2 regions of the Aliiglaciecola aliphaticivorans genome follow, and region 1 is predicted to be linked to the other one. Evidence: predicted binding sites of a transcription regulator. Region 1 holds the regulator's gene; the other holds the start of a gene.
The links. The regulator sigma-54, encoded in region 1, starts transcription at its own class of promoters, with help from an activator protein. The targets are predictions, from matches to a motif close to GTTGGCACGNNNNTNGNNT.

Region 1 (4,669 bases):
TGTTGTCCACCGGTGCAGCCTATTGCGACTGTTACGTAACTACGATTATTTCTTTCTAAATGAGGAAGCCAGGTCGATATGAGGTTTTGAATTTGCCAAATAAATTTCGTTACTATTGGCTGGGAACCTAAAAATATCTCTACTGGTGAATCTAAACCCGTCAAATGTTTCAAATCGGGTTCCCAATGGGGGTTAGGCAAAAAACGTGCATCAAATACGTAGTCTGCATCTTTGGGTATGCCATATTTGAATCCAAAAGACTCAAATACTAAAACCAGCCTAGAACTCTTTTTGCCTAATATTCGTTCTCGCACTAACTCCGCTAATTGGTGAACTGAAAGCTTGTCAGTATCTAAATATAAGTCAGCACGTTCTGCGATAGGAGCTAATAATTGACCTTCCGCTTGAATCGCATCTGAAAGGGATTTGTTTTGACGTGACAGCGGGTGCAGTCTGCGGGTTTCGCTGAAACGTTTAATTAGCATGTCATCACTGGCATCTAAATAAACGATGGTCATATCCCAGTTTGCTGGCAAATAATCAAGAATTTCGACTAGTTCACCAGATACCTTAGGAAGGTTTCTCACATCGATACTGACGGCTACTTGATCATACTCATCCATCACCGTATGGGTCAGGGTGGGCAGAAGATTAACTGGAATATTATCAACACAATAATAACCTAAATCTTCTAAAGAGCGCAGTGCAATAGACTTTCCTGAGCCAGAACGACCACTAATAATAATCAGCTTCATGCAACGATTGCCTCATATAACTGGCTATTGTCTTGTGCGCTGCGGATACGTTTAAGAATCTCTTTGTCACTTAACTTTGTTGCTATGGTTGCTAAGGTTTGCAGATGGCCTGCAGCTTTATCTTCAGGTACTAAAATAGCAAAAAATATATCGACAGGGCAGTTATCTATGGCGTCAAAGTTGATGGAAGGATCACTGGTGATTAATATGGCAACGACGTCTTTTAAGCCGGCTAATCTGCCATGGGGTAAGGCAATACCATTACCGATTCCTGTACTACCCATTTTTTCGCGATTTACCAAACTATTTAAAATGGTAGTCTGATCAATACCGTCAATCTTTTCTGCCGCTATCAGGCTGATAGTTTCAAGAATTCGTTTTTTACTTGTCCCCTGAACTGCACAACTTGTGCAGTCAGAGGAAAGGATGTCTTTAATTTCCATTAAATAATCTAATATAGGTTAATGACGTTTGATTTTTTCCTTGTGCTTGATCACCTGTCGATCAAGCTTATCGATTAATCCGTCAATGGCTGCGTACATATCGTTATGTTCTGAGGTTGCAAACACTTCCCCTCCGCTAAGATGAACTGTCGCTTCAGCCTTTTGATTAAGCTTTTCGACATTGAGAATGACATGGACATTGTTGATGTGATCAAAATGCCTTTCTAACTTTGTAAATTTGTTGTCTACGTAATCTCGCAATGAATCTGTAATTTCTACATGATGGCCAGTAAGGTTAATTTGCATAATTAGCGTATTCCTTCTGTTGTCGAGCCTACAGCAGGCTCTTGCGTTGGTTAGACGGTGGGATCGATAAAGACTCCCGGTATTTTGCTATGGTTCTACGGGCAACCTTTATGCCTTGGTCGGCCAGTAGATCAGCAATCTTACTATCACTAAGCGGCTTCGTTGGAAGCTCGGCAGCAATAAGTTTTTTAATGAGCGCGCGAATCGCCGTGGAAGAACACTCTCCGCCAGAATCTGTTGCCACATGGCTGGAGAAGAAGTACTTCAGCTCGTATATCCCTCTTGGTGTATGCATATATTTTTGTGTAGTAACACGGGAAATGGTTGATTCATGCATATCCACCATTTCTGCGACATCATTTAACACCATTGGTTTCATCATTTCCGGTCCATGCTCGAAAAATCCGACTTGCTGTTGAACAATACAGTTGGCTACTTTTAGTAGCGTATCATTTCTACTTTCAAGGCTTTTGATAAACCATTTGGCTTCTTGCATATGTGAACGAATAAACTGGCTGTCACTGGTGTTTTTAGCGTTGCGGCTCATAGCTGCATACTGCTGATTCACATTCAGTTTAGGCAAGCTATCGGGATTTAACTCTACTTGCCAACGTCCATTTTTCTTCATTACAGAAACATCAGGAATGACGTACTCTGAATCACTAATTATTAACGCGCTGCCTGGGCGAGGGTTCAAGGTTTGCAATAAGCGCATGGCCTCACGTAATTCATCTTCTTTTAAGCGCGTTTTACGCATTAGTGTTCGGTAGTCTTTGCTACCCAACAGGTCTGCATATTCACTGATCAATAATTTAGCTTCATTCAACCATGGCGTATCAGGCGCAAATTGATTCATTTGCACCATTAGACACTCTTGGGGAGTTCTTGAACCGGAACCAATAGGATCGAACATTTGAATGCGTTTTAAAACACATTCAACTTCATCTAGCTCTACATCTTCGTGGTCGAGACTTGCAAGCACATCTTCAGTGCTAATGGTGAGATATCCAGATTCATCGATTGAGTCGATGATTGCAATGGCGATGGCGTTATCAACTTCTGAAAAAGGGGTCAGCCGCATCTGCCATAACAAATGATCTTGTATGTTTTCACTGGTTTCGCCTTGGAAAACTTGATCATCATCCCCGCCGCTACCACCACTAATAGATGCGGGTGCTGAAGATGCACTGATATATTCATCCCAGGTACTATCTATGGGTAATTCGTCTGGTATATCCGCTTTTTCTAACGCTTCGTTAGTGTCAATGGAATCTGAACTTGCGGAAACGGTTTCTTCAGTGAATTTATCATTACTATCTGCTAGAGCGGAATCCCCAGTGGGGACATCAGAACCATCCTCTACTTCCAAAAGGGGGTTGGATTCTAACGCTTCCTGTATTTCTTGTTGTAAATCCAGCGTTGACAACTGCAATAGACGTATCGCCTGCTGCAATTGAGGCGTCATTGTTAGTTGCTGACTAAATTTTAATTGTAACGAGGGTTTCATTTAGTTTTTTTATTCTTACTTGTTTAGCCACAAAGCTTTGGTTAAAAACAACATACCTGTACTATAGCTTGAATTGCTCGCCAAGGTATACATCTCTGACTTGTTGATTATTTAAAACTTCTTCTGCAGTACCAGAAGCTATTAATTCACCATGACTCACAATATACGCTTTTTCACACACGTCTAGGGTTTCACGTACATTGTGATCCGTTATTAATACTCCAATACCTCTGTCACGCAAGTGTTGAATTATTTTTTTTATGTCATTCACCGAAATAGGGTCTACTCCAGCGAAAGGCTCATCCAATAGGATAAATTCTGGTGCGGCAGCTAACGCCCGTGCTATTTCTACTCTTCGACGTTCGCCCCCAGATAAACTCATGCCAAGGCTATTGCGAATGTGATTTATATTAAACTCATCGAGTAATGCATCAGCTTGCTCTTCGCGCTGGTCAGAACTCAATTCCTTTCGGGTTTGCAAAATTGCCATAATATTTTGGTAAACGGTCAGTTTACGAAATATAGATGATTCTTGGGGAAGATACCCAATTCCTTTTCTAGCCCGAATGTGCATGGGCTGCAATGTCAACGCTGTTTGGTCAATAAAAATATCGCCTTTGTCTAAAGGTACTAGCCCAACAATCATATAAAACGTGGTTGTTTTACCTGCACCATTAGGACCCAACAAACCAACAATTTGTCCAGTAGACACTTCCAAACTAACATCACGAACTACCTGTCGAGATTTATATGATTTAGCTAAATTGGTTGCTTTTAATGTTGCCATTAAGGTTGTTCATCCTGCAACTTGTTAATGTCTTGCTGTTCTGAATTTTTGGATTCTTCGTTTGCACTTTCGTCCTGACGTTTACGAATACTTTCAGGTTGAAAAATAGCCGTAACACCACCTTCTGCATTGCTGTCACTTTCAGCTATTAATTGTTCTAACTCCATATTGAATTGAATGGATTCACCTTTAACAAGGCTGCTATCCTGATTCAATTCAGCTGATCCAACTAAGGTTAATGTTCGATTAGACACTTGGTATTTTATTTCATTGGCAGCAGCACTAATTTTACTGCCATCATCTAGTGTTTGACTGTATTTTGCGGGTTCCCCCCGAGCAATAAATATTTCTTTACCTTCACCTAAGCCAGCGATAACTTCAACTTCATCCGCCAGAATCTCAAGGGAGCCTTGGGTAATCCTAACGTCTTTTCTAAAAATAGAGGTTTTGGTTTTACCATCAAAAAAGTTTGACTTAGAGTCAACTTTAATCGGTAAATTAAAGTCGTTTTCACCTGCCAATATAGCAGTGCTAAACAGTAAGCTGGTTATTAAGGCGCTAACGAGGCGCATATTGAGTTTGCACATGATTTTTAAGTTCATATTCCTGCGTAGTTAAATTTGCAACAAAGCCATTACTTTTAACAACAAAATCTTTTCCGTTTATCTCAACTGGCTCATCTGACATCATTGTTTTGTCTACCAAATTAATTTCTAAAAATTGTGTTCTAATTGTTTGCACAAATCCAGAATCATCAAGGCTTCTAATTTCTACGTCAGTTTCTAATTGAATGCGATTGTCCTCATAAAGTGTGCCTTCATCTGCTTCTACATGCCAAGGATTTTGTTCATCAGAAACATAGATGGTGTAT
Region 2 (4,669 bases), on a different contig from region 1:
ATATAACCACTCTTGCTGAGCCATGCCTACTTATTCCTCTTTGCTGAACGACGTTTGGACCTTGGTGCCTTAGTCGTTGATTTTTCTGCGCCCTTACCCTTGGCTTTTCCAGCGCTATTTTGAGTCCTGCCGGTTGAAGAAGCACTTTCTTGGTTCGGTTTATTGCCTTGCCCTTTTGGTTGAGCTTTATCGGCGGTTTTTCTTGGTTTCTTTGCTGCGCCTTTTCTAGCACCTCGGCCCTTAGGCTCATCTAAGATAAAATCAATTTTTCGTTCATCTAGATTAACGGCTGCCACTTTAACTTTAAGGGGGTCACCTAAACGATAGCGTTTTCCGGACGCTTCCCCCACTAAACACTGCTTCACTTCATCAAAGTGATAATAATCATTTTCTAACGATGAAATATGAACAAGCCCGTCGATATGAAACTCACTAAGACGCACAAAAAAGCCGAAACCAGTGACAGACGCAATTACGCCTTCAAAAAGATCACCCACATGATCCAACATAAATTCACATTTTAGCCAATCCGCAACATCTCTTGTGGCATCATCAGCTCGACGTTCAGTCATTGAACATTGCTCACCCAAAGCATCAACTTCTTCTTCACTATAGGATTTGCCCCCCGTTTTGCTTTTGCGGCCAGCTTGTTTGTCCAACACGGCCTTTATTGCCCGATGAACAACTAAATCTGGGTAGCGTCGAATGGGCGACGTAAAGTGAGCATAGGCTTCTAGTGCCAAACCAAAGTGACCTATGTTGTCATTGTCATATACGGCTTGTTTCATGGAGCGCAACAACATGGTTTGTATTAGCTCTTGATCTGGACGTCCCTCAATTTTACCAACTAAATTGGTGAAATCTTCGGGTTTTGCGTCTTTACCGATGCGATGTTCAATTCCTACTTCTTTCAAGTAAGACGTAAAAGAAGTCAAACGGTCTTCATTGGGTTCATCGTGAATACGGTACAATGCGGGTGCTTTATTCTTTTCTAAAAATTGCGCCGCTGATACATTCGCCAAAATCATACATTCTTCAATTAGCTTATGGGCATCATTGCGCACAACTGGAACAATATGATCTATTTTTCGCTGGGCATTAAACACAAATTTACTTTCTTGGGTCTCAAACTCAATCGCCCCACGTTTATTGCGTGCTTTTTTCAGCACGCGATACATATCGTGTAAATTGCGTAAATGAGGGACATGCTCAGCGTAGCGTTTATGTAATTCTGGGTCGCCGTCTAAAATAGCCCCCACTTTGGTATACGTAAGGCGAGCTTTGGAATTCATCACCCCTTCGTAAAATTGATAATCTTGAAGCTTTCCTTGGGCACTGATAGCCATTTCACACACCATACACAAGCGGTCAACTTCAGGGTTTAAAGAACATAAGCCGTTACTCAACACCTCTGGCAACATAGGTACAACTTGCTCAGGGAAATAGACGGAGTTACCGCGCTGTTGCGCTTCATCATCCAAAGCTGTACCGGTTTTCACGTAATAACTGACATCTGCAATAGCGACCCAAAGTTGCCAACCGCCATTATCTAAAGGTTCACAAAATACCGCATCATCAAAGTCACGGGCATCTTCACCATCGATAGTAACCAGCGGTAATTGACGCAAGTCAATGCGATTTTGTTTCGCATCTTCCGGTACCTGTTCTTTTAAGCTGGCAACTTGTCTGCTTACCGCTTTCGGCCAGTCATGGGGAATATCAAATGTGCGTAATGCCATTTCGATTTCCATACCTGGAGCCATATGCTCGCCAAGTACTTCGAGTATCTTGCCAATAGGACTAACGCGTTTACGAGGACGCTGTATGACTTCCACTACAACAACGTTTCCCTGGCGAGCACCATTAACATGCTCAGCTGGGATCATAATTTCATGATTGATCCGGCTATCGTCGGGGATCACCATGCTGACGCCATGCTCAACAAAATATCGTCCCACAATGGGCTCTGAGCGCGGCTCAATGATTCGTGCAATTCTCGCTTCTCTGCGCCCACGATTATCAGTGCCACTTTCTTTGACTAACACTACATCATCATGAAGTAGCGCTTGCATTTGCGCTTGATGGATAAATAAATCTTTTTCGCCATCATCGCGTTTAAGGAAGCCAAAACCGTCTCGGTGGCCTATTACCCGGCCTTTAATGAGTTCCATTTTATCGGCCACGCCATATTTTTTCTGACGATTGAAGACTATTTGACCTTCGCGCTCCATGGCTCTTAAGCGCCGTTGAACACCTATGCGGCTATCTTCGTCGGAGGCTTTGACTAACTGGCAAATTTCTAAAAATGTAAGGGGAGTTTTTTGCTCTACCATGACCTGCAGCAAATATTCTCTACTTGCTACAGGGTTTTCATATTTGTCTTTTTCACGCAGGAAATGAGGATCGTTTTTTTCTAAATTTTGTTTATTTTTTATATTCATGCTCGGCATTATAGCCATTGATTGTTACGAAACTAAGCTTTTTTTAATAAATTGAAGATAAATTATACTAAGGCTAGTTCAATATACTTAAGCGGGAGATGATTTAAAGCGTTTTTCAGAATTAGGGCAAATTTAAAATGCCACAACATATCAATAGTAAAACTTAATTTAGAAACTAAAACTGGAGCGAGTACTCCAGTTTTCCCTGAACAATTTAGGTTTACGTAAATCGCCTGCGCATAGCAAATAAACCAAGTCCTAAAATTCCGATAATTCCAGGTTCTGGTACATCGGTTATATTTAATGTCACCGTTGAGCCTGCACCGAAGGTAGAATCAACACCTTGATCGTCAAAAATATCACGCAAGCTAACCGTCCAAACACCAGAGGCGTTAGCAGGACCACCGGCGATAGCAAAATCACCTACAAAATTGTAAAGGCCTGGGCCATCTCCCCAACCAAAATCAGTGCCGCCTTCAAATTCAATGTCAAAACCCGATTCATGAGTAAGTGATATACGAGTATCAGATCCCCAAGAACCACCAAAATTAAAATGCTCAATATTTAAATCGAAAGAAATGGAATCAAGAGAACCTGTTTGAGATTCATTATAAATAAATGTGTTTGAGTAACCATCTGAGTCTTTTCCGCTTAGATCAATAATACCAGCACTTGCAGTGTGAGCATATGATCCCGCGGTTAATAACAACATTGGAACAAACGCTCGTGTAAATATTTTTTTCATTTTATTTCCCTTTCAAAACAGTCAGTGCCGAAAGTCAATTTCATGAATACTATTGTGCAATTATTGAGCAAGCAAAAAGCAAGCCTAAAAAATAAATATTATATTTATCAGAGTGATACTTATTAAGCTTATTAGATTAAAAATAATTACGTAAAAAAAGTTAACAAAAAATTTACCCATATTAATAAATCACTTTTACAACGAGTCGCAACTTAAACACTGTTAAAATTTATATATTTGATTTTAATATGTGGGCATTTTTAGATTTTGCGATTGCTTTATCAGCCTGGGCACTTGATCTAATATGTCGGGATTCTGCAGCGCCAATATTTATAATTGGCTTCTTTTTATTCACTTTACATTCAACCCAATTTTGTTCTGCCATTGCTTCTAAAGCTTAAATGCATGCACTAAATGTTGGATTTTGCTTAGCTGGGGGCACTTCATTTGCAATTTTGCTTTTTAAGTTAGCCAAAATTATATGAATGTCAGAAGTTTGTTTTAGCAACTGAGTCATAGTTTGGTAATAGCCAATATCAGGAAGAACTTGTTGTCCCCTTTTTAAGCAGGGTACCTGTGTAATTTCACCATTCTCCAAATGTCCCAAAAAAAACGGCATAGCACCGCGAGTATTAAGCTTAAACATATTAAAACCTGAAATTTTCATCTGACTAACACGTTCGCTTTTGTCGAACTTACTAATTAATTGACGTGCAGAAGATATATCAAAAGAGCCAAACGTTGCCAAACCCAATTGTTCGGTAGTGAAGCCCCCTTGACTAAGCCATTGCCATGCTTTTTCAGGTGATAACTGCAATCCAGCTTCTTTGGCTATGGCAGAACAATTTTGTTGTAAATCTGTAAAACAGCCATTAGCAGCATACCAATATTGGGCAAACTTCTAACTTGTACTCGTGTCGCACCTTAACCAATCTCAACGGCCCAATCGGCGTTAGTCCAATAATTCCATACTGCAATATTTTTTAATTCATGAGGCGACCAGTTTTCGATACTAAAAGTCTTTCTAAATAACCCTGTAATGCCAGTCGCATCAACATAGTACTTTGCTCTTACAATAGAATCATCAGCTAGTTGTAGCCCCGTTATTTTATCTCCATCCCGGAGTACTTGTTTAACGCCTTGATTATTTTTTACACTCGAGTCTATGGGGAAATAGATTGATAAACAAGTTACTGTTTTGAGCTGATGAATATAAAAAACCGCTTAAATCAATTAAGCGGCTTTTATAGACTGATGATTAGCTTACAATTTTTACCTTGACGTTTTGTCATTAAATAAACTGGTAAGCATCTCCGTAAAGATTTTCCAACAATAAACCTTGTTTTTGGAAATCATCACGGGCAACACCTGCCATCTCAAATCGACCAGCAACGTAAACCTGATAAGGCTCCAGACTTACAAAGTCAGTTAGAATCGCTTGATGTACCCATCCTGACTTACCTTGCCATTGTTCATCGGGCGC

Region 2: a site for sigma-54 is predicted at 3,256-3,274, ahead of ACYVIL_RS17595 (PEP-CTERM sorting domain-containing protein). Genes of this name have one in related genera too.

Annotation. Positions count from the first base shown of each region.
Region 1 is NZ_BAAGTF010000017.1:34,069-38,737, forward strand. Features, by position in the region: gene rapZ (RNase adapter RapZ) at 1-755, opposite strand, end outside; gene ptsN (PTS IIA-like nitrogen regulatory protein PtsN) at 752-1,198, opposite strand; gene hpf (ribosome hibernation promoting factor) at 1,217-1,504, opposite strand; gene ACYVIL_RS09255 (RNA polymerase factor sigma-54) at 1,533-3,011, opposite strand; gene lptB (LPS export ABC transporter ATP-binding protein) at 3,073-3,798, opposite strand; gene lptA (lipopolysaccharide transport periplasmic protein LptA) at 3,798-4,385, opposite strand; gene lptC (LPS export ABC transporter periplasmic protein LptC) at 4,357-4,669, opposite strand, start outside.
Region 2 is NZ_BAAGTF010000041.1:14,527-19,195, forward strand. Features, by position in the region: gene rlmB (23S rRNA (guanosine(2251)-2'-O)-methyltransferase RlmB) at 1-24, opposite strand, end outside; gene rnr (ribonuclease R) at 27-2,441, opposite strand; gene ACYVIL_RS17595 (PEP-CTERM sorting domain-containing protein) at 2,662-3,186, opposite strand; gene ACYVIL_RS17600 (hypothetical protein) at 3,416-3,571, opposite strand; gene ACYVIL_RS17605 (hypothetical protein) at 3,584-4,003, opposite strand; gene fre (NAD(P)H-flavin reductase) at 4,478-4,669, opposite strand, start outside.